One region of the Providencia xihuensis genome, then DNA from elsewhere that is predicted to be linked to it. Evidence: predicted binding sites of a transcription regulator. Region 1 holds the regulator's gene; the other holds the start of a gene.

Region 1 (6,864 bases):
AAAACATACCGTGCAATAGCATTAAAAAGTAAGCTATCCCTAATGCTATCCCCCAATTTTTACCCAAGTATTGCGTAATAACACTCGCATAATCATTGCATTCTTCAGATTCAGATAGCGTTCTAAGATATAAGTTTTGTAACCAATAAATGGCTGGATAAGAAAGCATGGTTGCGGCAATAAACACCCAGATGCCTTTAATACCAATTTGCACAGGCATAAATACAATTCCTGAGCCAATCGCCATCCCGATACATAAAATCACCCAACCTACATCATATTTTGTAAAAGGGATCTTTTTGGTATCAATAGGATTACCTGCACTTGCCTGAATACTATTAGACATAGTCTATTCCTCAACGTTATAGATTTAATTATTAAAAAAGTTAGGAACAACATTATTTGTAGGCGTTAATTTTTCATTATCGCCGTTTTTTAATACTGGTGTGGCTCGAGCAAACTGCGATAAATTCACAATTATAGTATGCTGGAATAAATGGGTTTGATAGGGCGGGACAATGCTAATAAATAAAAACACTTTTGCGTTCAAAGCAAAAATTGACAGCTACGCGATTTTTCGACATTTAGAGTTATTTATCAAAATCGTCGAATGTAATAGCTTTAGCCTAGCGGCGAAGAAGCTGAATGTAACGCCGTCATCCGTCAGCCGAGGGCTACAGCAGCTAGAAGATCAATTGGGTGTAGTCTTGCTAAAACGAACAACCCGAAATTTTATTTTGACCGATGCCGGGCGCTATTTATTGCAGAGATCGCAAAACTTATTGGCTGATCTTGATGACTCTCTGATCAATACCGCAAGTTTCTACCAACATGCTCAAGGGCAATTAAAGATCACCTGTTCCATTGCATTTGGTGTCTGCCATTTAATGCAAATCTACAGTGAATACCGCGAAACGAATCCCAAAGTCAGTTTATCCGTTGACCTTAATGATGAGCTAATTAATTTAAATGAAGTGGATTTTGATATTGCATTACGTATTACTAGTCACCCGCCTGAGAATTTTGCGCTGCGAAAAATTTGCAACATTAACTGGGTATATTGTGGTAGTCGGACGTATTTTGAGCGTTATGGTATTCCTCAGTCCCCCGCCGATATTGCATTACATAATTGCTTAATTAACCCGAATATTCCTGACACATGGCGAATGACGGATAAAGATGGTAGCGCTTATCCTTTGGAAATTAATAATATGATTGAGGTGAATAGTAGCTTAGGTTTATTAGAAGCTGCACGTTGCCACCAGGGCATTGTTTGCTTACCCACATATATGTTAGGCAATTATATTGAAAATGGCGAGCTGATCCCTGTCTTGCTGGATTATGACCCCAAATCGACACCATTTGCACTGTATGCGTTATATCACCCAGCTCATACACACTCACCGAAAATCAGAACATTTATTGATTTTTTAGTGGAAAAAATACCGTCAGATCCACACTGGGATCATTGGATGCGACAGCATGCCTCGTAGTCGTCTCATAGAAATTAAAAAGGTTGAGTTCTATAAAAAGAAACTCAACCTTTTCGATTAGGAAAAATTAATTAGCATTAGCCATTAATGAATTTTTCACCTAATTCGATATCCGCTTTCAGGACATCTAACATGTCTTTCAGCGCTTTTTCTTCAAATGCGCTTAATTTGCCAATTGGCAGGTGTTTTTCGATACCGTTTTTACCTAAAACAACAGGTTGTGCGAAGAAACGTGCATGTTGGCCTTCACCTTCAGTGTAAACACACTCAACCACGTTGCTTTCACCTTGCAGACCACGAATTAAAGATAAACCTAAACGTGCTGCTGCTTGTCCCATAGACAGTGTCGCTGATCCGCCACCGGCTTTTGCTTCAACTACTTCAGTACCTGCATTTTGGATACGTTTAGTTAATGCTGCGATTTCGTCATCAGAGAAGCTTACACCTTCAATTTGTGATAACAGAGGCAGGATCGTCACGCCGGAGTGACCACCGATAACTGGAACTTCGATATCGTTGACGTTTTTGCCTTTTAATTCCGCAACAAAAGTATTAGAACGGATGATATCTAATGTTGTCACACCGAATAAACGGTTTTTGTCGTATACACCTGCTTTTTTCAGAACTTCGGCAGCGATTGCAACAGTTGTGTTCACTGGGTTAGTGATAATACCAATTAATGCTTTCGGGCAAGTTTCTGCGATTTGTTGAACAAGGTTACGAACGATGCCTGCGTTAATGTTAAACAGGTCTGAACGGTCCATGCCAGGTTTACGTGCAACACCCGCAGAGATAAGAACAATATCCGCACCTTTCAGTGCAGGTTTCGCATCTTCACCAGCAAAACCAGCCACTTTAACGTCTGTTGGGATGTGGCTTAAGTCAGCAGCAACACCTGGAGTAACGGGTGCGATGTCGTAGAGGGAGAGTTCTGAACCAGCTGGAAGCTGATTTTTGAGAAGAAGGGCGAGAGCCTGACCGATACCACCTGCTGCACCTAGGACTGCAACTTTCATTCTGAAACTCCTTAATTTGTACTTTAAAAAAATATGACTTTATTTGGTTATGCACTAAACGCATTACGTATAAAAAACAATTTCTTAACAGATAGAGAGAGAGTTTAACGCTAGAGAATTTGTTGACTAATTCCCCCTATTCTAAACAAATTCCTTATCTGTTAATGAGATAACGGGCACTTTTTTAACAAATAGTTTTTCTCTCTATTGCTTTTCGCACAATAAGTTGTTTTTACTGTTCATTATTCAAGCACAAACCCTTTTATTAACAATAAACTTACAACTTTAATAAGCTAAATTCATTGATATATTATGCTAATTTTCCACACTAACAATTTAAGATAAATTGACTTTTAGCGCTGCAAATAAAACAACATAAAACCTAAAAGATTCCATTATCATTGATTATTAAATCATCATAACGCAATTTTGTTGCATAAAAATGCACTTTTACGGATAATACAACTTAGTTTAATGCCGATGAATGGGTTAATTATGCGTACTCCGTCTAAACAAGAAGACTTAGTTAAGGCTTTTAAAGCCCTACTCAAAGAAGAAAAATTTAGCTCTCAGGCTGAAATTGTCACGGCTTTGCAGGAAGAAGGCTACGAAAACATTAATCAATCTAAAATTTCCAGAATGCTCACCAAGTTTGGCGCTGTTCGCACTCGTAATGCGAAAATGGAAATGGTGTATTGCTTGCCAAGTGAGCCTGGTGTGCCAACCGCCACCAGTCCATTGAAAAACCTCGTTTTGGATATCGATTACAACCCATCAGTTGTGGTAATTAGAACTAGCCCAGGCGCAGCTCAATTAATTGCTCGCTTACTAGACTCATTAGGTAAAGCCGAAGGTATTTTAGGGAGTATTGCAGGGGATGATACGATTTTCTCTACACCAGCGAATAACTTCACGACGAAAGAGCTATACGAAGCGATTTTAGCGTTGTTCGAGCAAGAGCTCTAATTGACATCAATCGTTTGATGCCAAACTAAGGGGGAAAGTATCGACTTTCCCTTTTTTATTTAAGCCAAAGATTAGGGGCTTTACCGTGCTATTCGAAATTTTTCGCAATATTGTGCATTACGGCTTTCATTTTTTGATGCCAATTTTGTTCGCCTATCTATTTTGGCGAAAAAATTGGAAGTTAGCCGCATTGATTATGATTGCAACAATGGCTATCGATTTAGACCACTTATTAGCAGACCCTATTTTTGACCCTGATCGCTGTGGCATTGGCTTCCATCCCCTTCATTCCCTTTGGGCCGCGATTGCCTATGTCATTTTACTGTTTATGCCATCCTGGAAGCTTAAAGCTGTAGCTGTCGGGTGCTTATTCCATCTTTTTACCGATTCACTCGATTGCTATATGGGCAGCCTAAAAAAAGAAATGAATAACCCAGTAACATTAAGCTGGGTGATAGACCAATGCCCATTCGATACATCAGACATTAAAAAACCCCAGCAATCTTAATGAACACTGGGGTCTATCTAGACTATTATCAGTAGGCTTAATTACTCATCTACTTCAGTTTCCGCTTTCGCTTTCAAACCCGCTAGCAATTTCCCATGGATGCCCTCAAAGCCACCATTGCTCATGACAAGTATATGGTCACCAGGCTGTGCAGCTTCAATCACCATGTTCGTCAGTGTGTCAATATCCGCGCTCCAGCGAGCGGGCTGAACGCACTTTTCAGCGATGTCAGTGACCATCCACGGAATATTGGTTGGTTGGAATAAAAAGACTTCATCTGCACGGCCTAAAGCAGGCGCAATGTCATTTTTATTCACCCCCATTTTCATGGTATTTGAACGGGGCTCTAACACAGCAATAATTCGTGAAGTCCCACCCACTTTGCTACGCAACGCTTCGAGTGTTGCCAAAATTGCGGTTGGGTGATGCGCAAAATCATCATAAACGCTGACACCATTTTCCACACCACGCAATTCAAGGCGACGACGTGCATTGATAAATTTACCCAATGCAATACAAGCCTCTTTAGCAGGTACACCAACATGGTGAGCAGCTGCAATCGCCATCAAACCATTTTGGATATTGTGGTTACCCACTTGTGACCAAGAGACTTCGCCCACTTTTTCTTGCTGAAAATACACTTCAAAGTGGCTACCATCGTGGTTTAGCTTCACCCCTTGCCATTCGCCATGTTCACCGCCCACCAGCTCTTGCTCACTCCAACACCCCATGCCAATCACTTGTTTTAAATGATTGTCATTGTCTGGGGTAAAGATTTTTCCACTGGCAGGGACGATACGAACAAGGTGATGAAATTGTTTTTGAATTGCTTCGAGATTTTCGAAAATATCCGCATGGTCGAACTCAAGGTTATTCAAAACCAAGGTTTTTGGACTGTAATGCACAAATTTTGAGCGTTTATCGAAGAATGCACAATCATACTCATCGGCTTCAATCACAAAAAATGGGCTTTCGCCAAGTTTAGCGGACACATCAAAATTGCCTGGCACACCACCAATTAAGAAGCCTGGCTTATAACCGCAGTCTTCTAAGATCCACGCTAACATTCCTGCTGTCGTGGTTTTACCATGTGTTCCCGCCACAGCAAGTACCCAACGCTCAGGTAATACGTGGTCATGTAACCATTGAGGGCCTGAAGTATAAGGTAAACCTCGTTCTAATACAGCTTCAACACACGGGTTACCACGCGTCATGGCATTGCCAATCACCACCATATCTGGGATCGGTTCGAGCTGAGCAGGGTCATAACCTTGAATAAGCTCAATGCCTTGATTTTCAAGCAATGTGCTCATTGGTGGATAAACATTTGCATCTGATCCCGTCACTTTATGGCCTAAAGATCGCGCCAATATTGCTAAACTTCCCATAAAGGTACCGCATATACCTAAAATATGTATGTGCATTCTTTTTCATCCAATTAGCATGAGGTTTGTCACTATTCTACCCATCAATAGCAGGTTTATAAATGCATTAACCTATTAATCTTTTTTTTATTTAGTTAAACTCTCCCCCGCGCGGGGTATAATCGTCCCGCAAAACCTTTGTCAATTTTATTCAGGACCTTCGTCATGAAAACATTAGGCGAATTCATCGTCGAAAAGCAACAAGATTTTCCTCATGCAACAGGTGAGCTGACGTCACTACTGTCAGCAATTAAACTGGGCGCTAAAATTATCCACCGTGATATTAACAAAGCTGGACTCGTCGATATTCTTGGCACTAATGGTGTTTCGAATATTCAAGGTGAAGTCCAGATGAAGCTTGACCTGTATGCAAACGAAAAACTGAAAGCGGCCCTAAAAGCACGCGGAGAAGTCGCTGGTATCGCCTCTGAAGAAGAAGACGAAATTGTCATTTTCGAAGGAGACCGTGCAGAAAACGCAAAATATGTCGTATTAATGGACCCACTAGATGGTTCTTCGAATATCGATGTAAACGTTTCCGTCGGGACAATTTTCTCAATTTACCACCGTATTACACCAATTGGCCAACCTGTGACTGAAGCAGACTTCCTGCAACCAGGTAACCGCCAAGTTGCTGCGGGTTACGTTGTTTACGGTTCATCAACTATGTTGGTTTATACCACAGGGGTTGGTGTGCATGCGTTTACTTACGACCCATCATTAGGCGTATTCTGCTTATCTCATGAGAAAGTCATGTTCCCATCGGAAGGCAAAATGTACTCCATTAACGAAGGTAACTATATCAAGTTCCCTATGGGTGTTAAAAAGTACATTAAATACTGCCAAGAAGAAGATAAAGCAACTAACCGCCCTTATACCACGCGCTATATTGGCTCTTTAGTGGCAGACTTCCACCGTAATTTGCTCAAAGGGGGTATCTATATCTACCCAAGCACAGCAAGTCACCCAAATGGAAAACTGCGCCTACTGTATGAGTGCAATCCAATTGCATTCTTAGCTGAACAAGCTGGCGGTAAAGCAAGCGATGGTGCGAACCGTATTTTAGATATTATTCCAAGTGAATTACACCAACGTGCTCCGTTCTTCGTCGGAACCGAATCTATGGTGGAAAAAGCTGAATCATTCATGCGTGAATTCCCAGACGCTGAATAATCTAATTCACTAATGCTCAGGCGGGATTTCCCGCCTTTTTTGTCCCTTTTTTTCGCCAACTAGTGAGTTTTTCCCCTTTTTGCGGCTATAATGTCCCCCACGCTATCTACCCGAAAATGTGAGCGGCTTGAAAGTCGATAACTAACACTATTTAATCAGTACGTTAATAGTAAACGGGTAAATTCATTATTCACACAAAGGATACATTTAAATGGGCCTGAACAATGTACCGGCAGGTAAAGATCTGCCAGAAGATATCTACGTTATCATCGAAATTCCAGCTA
Region 2 (6,864 bases), 630 kb from region 1:
GTTGGTTCAAATCCAGCTCCCGCAACCAATTTTTTTACTTCTTCAGTCGCGGGGTGGAGCAGCTTGGTAGCTCGTCGGGCTCATAACCCGAAGGTCGTTGGTTCAAATCCAGCCCCCGCAACCATTTCTTCCCCTAGCACCACACTCTCAAAAATATTAATCACCACCTTTATTTTTACAAATAAAAAAGGCGACTAGCTTTTGCTTATCACCTGTTTATTTACCGTTCGTTATGGTTAGTTGCGGATCGCTAACTCACCACCATTGCGGAAGTAAGCTTTTACCCCTTCAAAGATAGACTCTGCCATTTGTTGTTGGAACTTGGCCGTTTTCAGCTTACGCTCTTCTTCCAAGTTACTGATAAACGCGGTTTCAACTAATATTGATGGAATTTCAGGTGCTTTGAGTACCGCAAATCCAGCTTGATCAACCTTATTTTTGTGTAATCGGTTGACTTTCCCCATACGTTTGAGTACTTCATCACCAAATTTCAAACTATCATTAATCGTTGCTGTCTGGACTAAATCCAACATTGTGTGGTCAAGATACACATCACCACTCTTACTTACACCACCAATTAAATCGGCCTCATTCTGAGTTTGAGCAAGGTAGCGAGCCGTATTACTGGTAGCTCCTTTAGTCGATAATGCAAAAACCGATGAGCCATGTGCTGAACGATTAGTAAATGCATCTGCGTGAATTGAAACAAATAAATCAGCCTGCATCTTACGTGCTTTTGCAACACGCACTTTAAGAGGAATAAACACATCCTCATTACGTGTCATGTAAGCACGCATTTTAGGATCTTTATCAATCAACGATTTTAAGCGCCGTGCAATCTGCAAGACAACATCTTTTTCACGTGTTTTATATTTCCCTATCGCACCAGGGTCTTCCCCACCGTGCCCAGGGTCAATCATAATAATAATTGGGCGATCCGTCCCTGCTTTACCTGGTTTTTTAGCTTGCGCAGGCATACTTTCTTCGAGGTCACCTTTATTGTAGTCCTCGAGTAATGCTAATAATGGATCATCGCTAGTATCCACACCTTTGCCTGGATAGAAATCAAGGACTAAGCGGTGTTTAAACTCCCCCACAGGCGACATGGTAAAGAATTGTGGGGTCACTTTATTTTTCACTTCAAAAACAAGGCGTACGGTTTTAGGATCAAATTGCCCCACTCTGACTAATTTGAGGTAAGGGTCACGTGTTTGAATTTGAGTTCCCATCTGCTTAAGTACGTTATTTAACTGTACGCCCTCAAGGTCAACAACAATCCGCTCTGGGTTATTCAGCACAAACTGGCGGTACTTTAGCGGAACGCTTGATTCAAGCGTTACACGAGTGTAACTCGATGCAGGCCAAATACGCACAGCAATCACGCTGCTATTAGCAGAAAAACCGAATGGGCTAACGCTCAGTAACATAACTGCGGCGGCGCCTTGAATAAAACGACGCTTAGATGGGCTGTGATCTTGCTGACTCATCAATAATTCCGAACCTAGAACTGAAAAATAAATTGATATTAGACTATATGCCAATTAATCGGCCAGAAATAAGCACTCTAACTAATCATGTGCTCTCTGTCATTAATAATACACATTTATATTTAAAGATATGTAACTCTTAAAAATATATTTGTTATTTTTTATACCATCTTTTACTTGATATTTTTCGCCAAAAAGAATAAAAATACATTATTAACGAATAAAAATTCATTAAAGAGGGTTGTTATGAAAGAGCGCAGCACCGAGTTGGTTGATGAGTTTCGCCATTCGGTACCTTATATAAACGCCCACCGCGGCAAAAATTTTATCATTATGCTTGGTGGTGAAGCGATTGCGCATGAAAATTTCCCAAGTATTGTCAATGACATAGGATTATTACATAGTTTAGGGATCCGAATTATTGTGGTCTATGGTGCTCGTCCTCAGATTGAGGATATTCTAGCAGAACACAAATATGATGCGGTTTACCACAAACATACCCGTGTGACTGATTCGAATACACTTGAATATGTTAAGCAAGCATCTGGTGCATTACAGCTTGATATTACCGCTCGCTTATCAATGAGTCTAAGTAATACACCATTACAAGGTGCCCATATTAATGTGGTCAGTGGTAATTTTGTCATTGCACAGCCACTTGGTATCGATGATGGTGTTGATTACTGCCACAGTGGGAGAATTCGCCGCATCAATGAAGAAGCCATTAATAATCAATTAGATAATGGTTCTATTGTTTTAATTGGCCCTGTTGCGGTTTCCGTTACTGGGGAAAGTTTTAATCTGACCTCAGAAGAAATTGCGACTCAACTCGCTGTAAAAATGAAGGCCGAAAAACTGATCGGGTTCTGTTCTTCTCAAGGTGTCGCAGATAAAGAGGGTAATATCTTATCTGAATTATTCCCAAATGAAGCAGAAAATAGAATTCAAGAACTTGAATCTGAAGGGGATTACTACTCTGGAACTGTACGTTTCTTGCGTGGCGCAGCAAAAGCTTGCCGCCGTGGGGTACGTCGTAGCCACCTATTAAGCTATCAAGAAAATGGCTCGCTTATTCAAGAATTATTCTCTCGTGACGGTATTGGTACTCAAATCGTAATGGAAAGTGCTGAACAAATTCGCCGTGCAAATATCAATGATATTGGGGGTATTTTAGAACTAATTCGCCCTTTAGAGCAGCAAGGAATACTTGTTCGTCGCTCACGGGAACAACTTGAAATGGAAATCGATAAATTCACGATTATTGAACGAGACAATTTAGTGATAGCTTGCGCTGCTCTTTACCCATACCCAGAGGAAAAACTAGGGGAAATGGCTTGCGTTGCTGTTCACCCTGATTACCGTAGTTCTGCTCGAGGAGAGGAGCTACTTCACCGCGTTGCAGTACAGGCGAAACAATTAGGCTTAGATAAACTATTTGTATTAACGACTCGTAGTATCCATTGGTTTCAAGAGCGTGGTTTTACCCCTGCTGAAATTGAGATGCTGCCACTGAAAAAGCAAGCTTTATATAATTACCAGCGCCGTTCTAAAATTTTGATCTTGGAGCTAAAGAGCCAATCTGATAAGTAACCTTCCCTATTTGCAATAAAATAAGTGTTGGTTAGTGCAGTTAATACCCCAAATTATGCATGGATGTCTAATTTGGGGGCATATAATTAACTCGTTAATATCGACTTAATTAAGCAATCTGTACAATTCTTGCTTTTTCACAAAGTGGATTGGCCTCTAAATGTGGCTTTATTGCCGCTTCCATTTCAGCAAAAGAGCTACCATAGAAGTAGAATGCGGTTTCTGTTGGGCCATCCCACACACCGTGAATACTGCCGATGTCTTCAACAGCTTCATCTAATACATCAAAAACGTCGTTAATGTCCCCATTTTCATAAACTTCATCAGCAAGCTCTGTACCATTAAAATAAACGGCTAAACCTTCGTGCTCACCAAAGTCGATACGAACATCTTCACCATGAATAAATAAACGAGACCCTTTTGGCGCTAGCATTGAGGTAAATAGCTGGATTATCATGCTAATATTTTCATCACTTGCGTCAGCGATGGCCAATTCAATATCACATTCCTGTGCTTCGCCATTATCACCTAATAGTGTGCCGCCACCTGTGACATGAATATCTTTACCCAGACTTTTCATGACTTCATCAAATGCATCTTCTAAATCTGCACGCCTAACAGGTTCTAATCTCGCATTTAACGTAATGGTTACTGCGGTCATCTCTTGCTGGTTATCCATATCATTACCTTTAAATCATTATTATTAACAAGTTAAGTAGTTTTATTACCTATACTATCACTTGTCATGGTTACACTAACTGTCTCGTTAGCCCACTACGGCGTTTTGTTGGTGTTTCGATTGCCCGACGTAATATCTTCGGGTTGCTATAAAGGGAAAGTTCTTTTTTTGCTCGGGTGATTGCGGTGTATACCAATTCCCGAGTAATAACGGGTGAATATAATTGGGGTAAAACGAATGCGGTATGAGTAAATTCCGAACCTTGTGATTTATGAACCGTCATCACATAAGCGGTTTCATGTGAAGGAAGTCGATTTGGCTGAACTCCGCGAATACTCCCATCAGGAAACTGAAAATAAGCTCTAAGTGCGCCTTCTTCATCAGGTAAAATAATGCCAATATCGCCATTAAAAAGCCCTAATGGGCTATCATTACGGCTGATCATTATAGGCCGACCTGCATAATGTTTATTCAAATGATTATAAGGCCGATTGATTAGCCCTTGACGATGAAGTAGCTTTTCTAGTTTATCGTTTAGCCCAACGACACCAAAAGGCCCTTCTCTTAGCGCGGTTAACAACCGATATTGATTAAACTTAGATAAAATTTCTTCAGGCGTTTTATTTGCTTTCACCGCAAGTAAGTAATCTTCATAGCAAGCTGAAGCATCAAATAAAATTTTCACATAATCATCTGCGGTTTCTTGTACATAATTATGCACATCCACTAACCCTTGGTTTAACAGCTTTTGAGCCCGAGTGGAATTGCCGTCGTTAACAGCAAAAGCAAGTTGCCCAATACCTGATTGCGCTGAAAAACGATAACTTTTGCGTAATAAGCACAAACTATCACGAATAACAGGGCCTTCAACCGACGAGTATTCACCTAATGAATAACCTGTAATTTCTGCCAATTGCTTCGCTCTTTCAGGACTATAGCCAATATCTGCAAACTGGCAAATATCTCCGAGTACCGCCCCTGCTTCTACTGATGCAAGCTGGTCTTTATCCCCTAGAAATATCAATTTTGCCTGTTCGGGTAGCGCCTCAATCAATTTTGCCATCATCGGTAAATCAACCATCGACGCTTCATCGATAATTAAGACATCCAATGACAATAAATTATTGCGATTAAAGCGAAATTGTTGACTTTCTGGTTGAGCCCCTAATAATCGATGCAACGTCTTTGCTTGACTTGGCAAAATCTCACGCTCTTTTTCGGTCAGTGGCATGCCTTTCATCGCATTACCAAGGGATTCCGTTAACCTTGCTGCGGCTTTCCCTGTTGGAGCCGCCAGCTCAATCTTTAACTGATTCTCTTTTTGCATTTCCAGCTTAATTAAAGCAGCCAGTATACAGGCAACTGTCGTGGTTTTTCCCGTACCTGGCCCCCCTGAAATAATGGAAACCTGACTGGTTACAGCAACTGCTGCTGCAATTTTTTGCCAATCAATACTTTCTGAAATAGGAAAGAGAGTATCTAACACGGATTGAATTTGTTGATTCTGACTATTTTTCACTGACCTGTTAGAGAAAAAATGAGCAACACACTGCTCATACTGCCACATACGTTGAAAATATAAATAATCCCCCGAAAGCAATAACGGGGAGAGGCTATTTTCTGATGTTAAAGAGACCGCATGTGCATTTTGCACAGCTTGATAAAGTGTTTTTTTGTCAGGCTGCCCCATTCTTTGCCAAAAATCATTTGCAAGCTCTTGATGACGCCCTGAAAATAGGTTATCCAATGTCACGTCAGATAATGCTAAACACACATGTCCTGTCATGGTTTCCGCACTCAAAAGCGCAGCAACAACCAATAAAATGGGATTGTTTTCATCAGCAATACTGTAAGCAAATTGCACATCTAAAGGCATAAAAATTCGCTCTTCAATCCCTCGATTAAAAAGAGATTTCATTAGCATGCCTCCTTAACAGGTGTATCGCTAAACAGTTGATCGATAGCTTGAATAAACGCTTTTACTGGGCGATAAAAGAAAATACCATTCTGTGAATTAACGCTATCAATTCCTCTTAAAAAGAGATAATACACACCACCAAAATGCGTTTCATAATCGTAGTCAGGTAAGCGCTGTTTTAAATAGCGATGTAGCGCCAAGGAATACAATTGATATTGTAAATCATAGCGGTGGTCAATCATTGCTTCAGCCATCGCTTCTTGCGTGTAGAATGAAGCATCTTCACCAAGGTAATTCGATTTATAATCAAGTAAATAGAATTTTCCATTCCAATAAAAAGTTAAATCGATAAAGCCTTTTAAAATCCCCTGCACTTTTTCAAAATTCAATGGCGGACATTGCTTAGATAACGGATCATAGCGATGCGTTACGTTATCTAAGCTTTTCGCATTAATGATGGCGTCAATGGGCAAATAAAACTGCATTTCATCAAGCTGATCTTGTAGCGGCAATACGGATAAACAAAGCCCGTCGTCAGAAAGGGGAGCATCTACGATTGCTTTTAGCCATTCTTGCAACATGGGCGCCCATTTAACATCAAACCCCGAACCTTCAAGCTTTTCAGTTAACCACTCGAGTGAAACTGGCTCGCTAAAGCCAATTTCCTCCATCAAGGTATGCAGGAAAGTTCCTGGTGATGCTCCTTTAGGAAACTGATGAGGAGTTAAGATATTATCGATTTCATCGTCTTGTTGTTCGAGATCAATACTCACTTCGACATCCATTTTAGGTGCCAATGAGTTTGCAAACTGTAACGGAGAGACTGTTTGCCCATCTTCTGAATGGCTAGCCCCATAACTAAGCCCTGAATAGCTGGTTACCCGCCAGTGATCATCAAAGTAACGAGTTAGTTCCCTCGCCATTAAATCGCCATGAGTTTCTTTGTCTAACACAAGTCTTTCGGATTCAAACTGACCAATAGGAATAACGTCAATAATCTCATTGCCAATCTCATTTAACATACTATTTAGCAGCAGATGATCACCTGGCTCTCCTTTTTGGATAACGTAGCCAAGGGCTGATAAATGTAAATCCGTTTCACCACTTTTCTTTCTATTTCCCTTTATTAACGGAGCAATACCGACACTACAATGGTAAATTGCACGAGTTAGTGCTACATACAACAAACG

The links. Region 1 encodes ArgR, which controls arginine synthesis, uptake and breakdown. Its sites were predicted from a motif close to ANTGAATAAAAATACANT; they were not measured.
Region 2: the regulator ArgR is predicted to act here: its motif matches at 1,682-1,699, upstream of argA (amino-acid N-acetyltransferase).

The regions. Positions count from the first base shown of each region.
Region 1 is NZ_CP169565.1:4,134,240-4,141,103, forward strand. It holds gene ACE2AL_RS18770 (amino acid permease) at 1-346, opposite strand, end outside; gene ACE2AL_RS18775 (LysR family transcriptional regulator) at 519-1,493, shown strand; gene mdh (malate dehydrogenase) at 1,571-2,509, opposite strand; gene argR (transcriptional regulator ArgR) at 3,005-3,475, shown strand; gene ACE2AL_RS18790 (DUF6122 family protein) at 3,561-3,983, shown strand; gene mpl (UDP-N-acetylmuramate:L-alanyl-gamma-D-glutamyl-meso-diaminopimelate ligase) at 4,025-5,407, opposite strand; gene fbp (class 1 fructose-bisphosphatase) at 5,573-6,580, shown strand; gene ppa (inorganic diphosphatase) at 6,792-6,864, shown strand, end outside.
Region 2 is NZ_CP169565.1:3,507,936-3,514,799, forward strand. It holds tRNA gene ACE2AL_RS15830 (tRNA-Met) at 1-28, shown strand, start outside; tRNA gene ACE2AL_RS15835 (tRNA-Met) at 48-124, shown strand; gene amiC (N-acetylmuramoyl-L-alanine amidase AmiC) at 237-1,487, opposite strand; gene argA (amino-acid N-acetyltransferase) at 1,734-3,077, shown strand; gene ACE2AL_RS15850 (hypothetical protein) at 3,187-3,756, opposite strand; gene recD (exodeoxyribonuclease V subunit alpha) at 3,827-5,674, opposite strand; gene recB (exodeoxyribonuclease V subunit beta) at 5,674-6,864, opposite strand, start outside.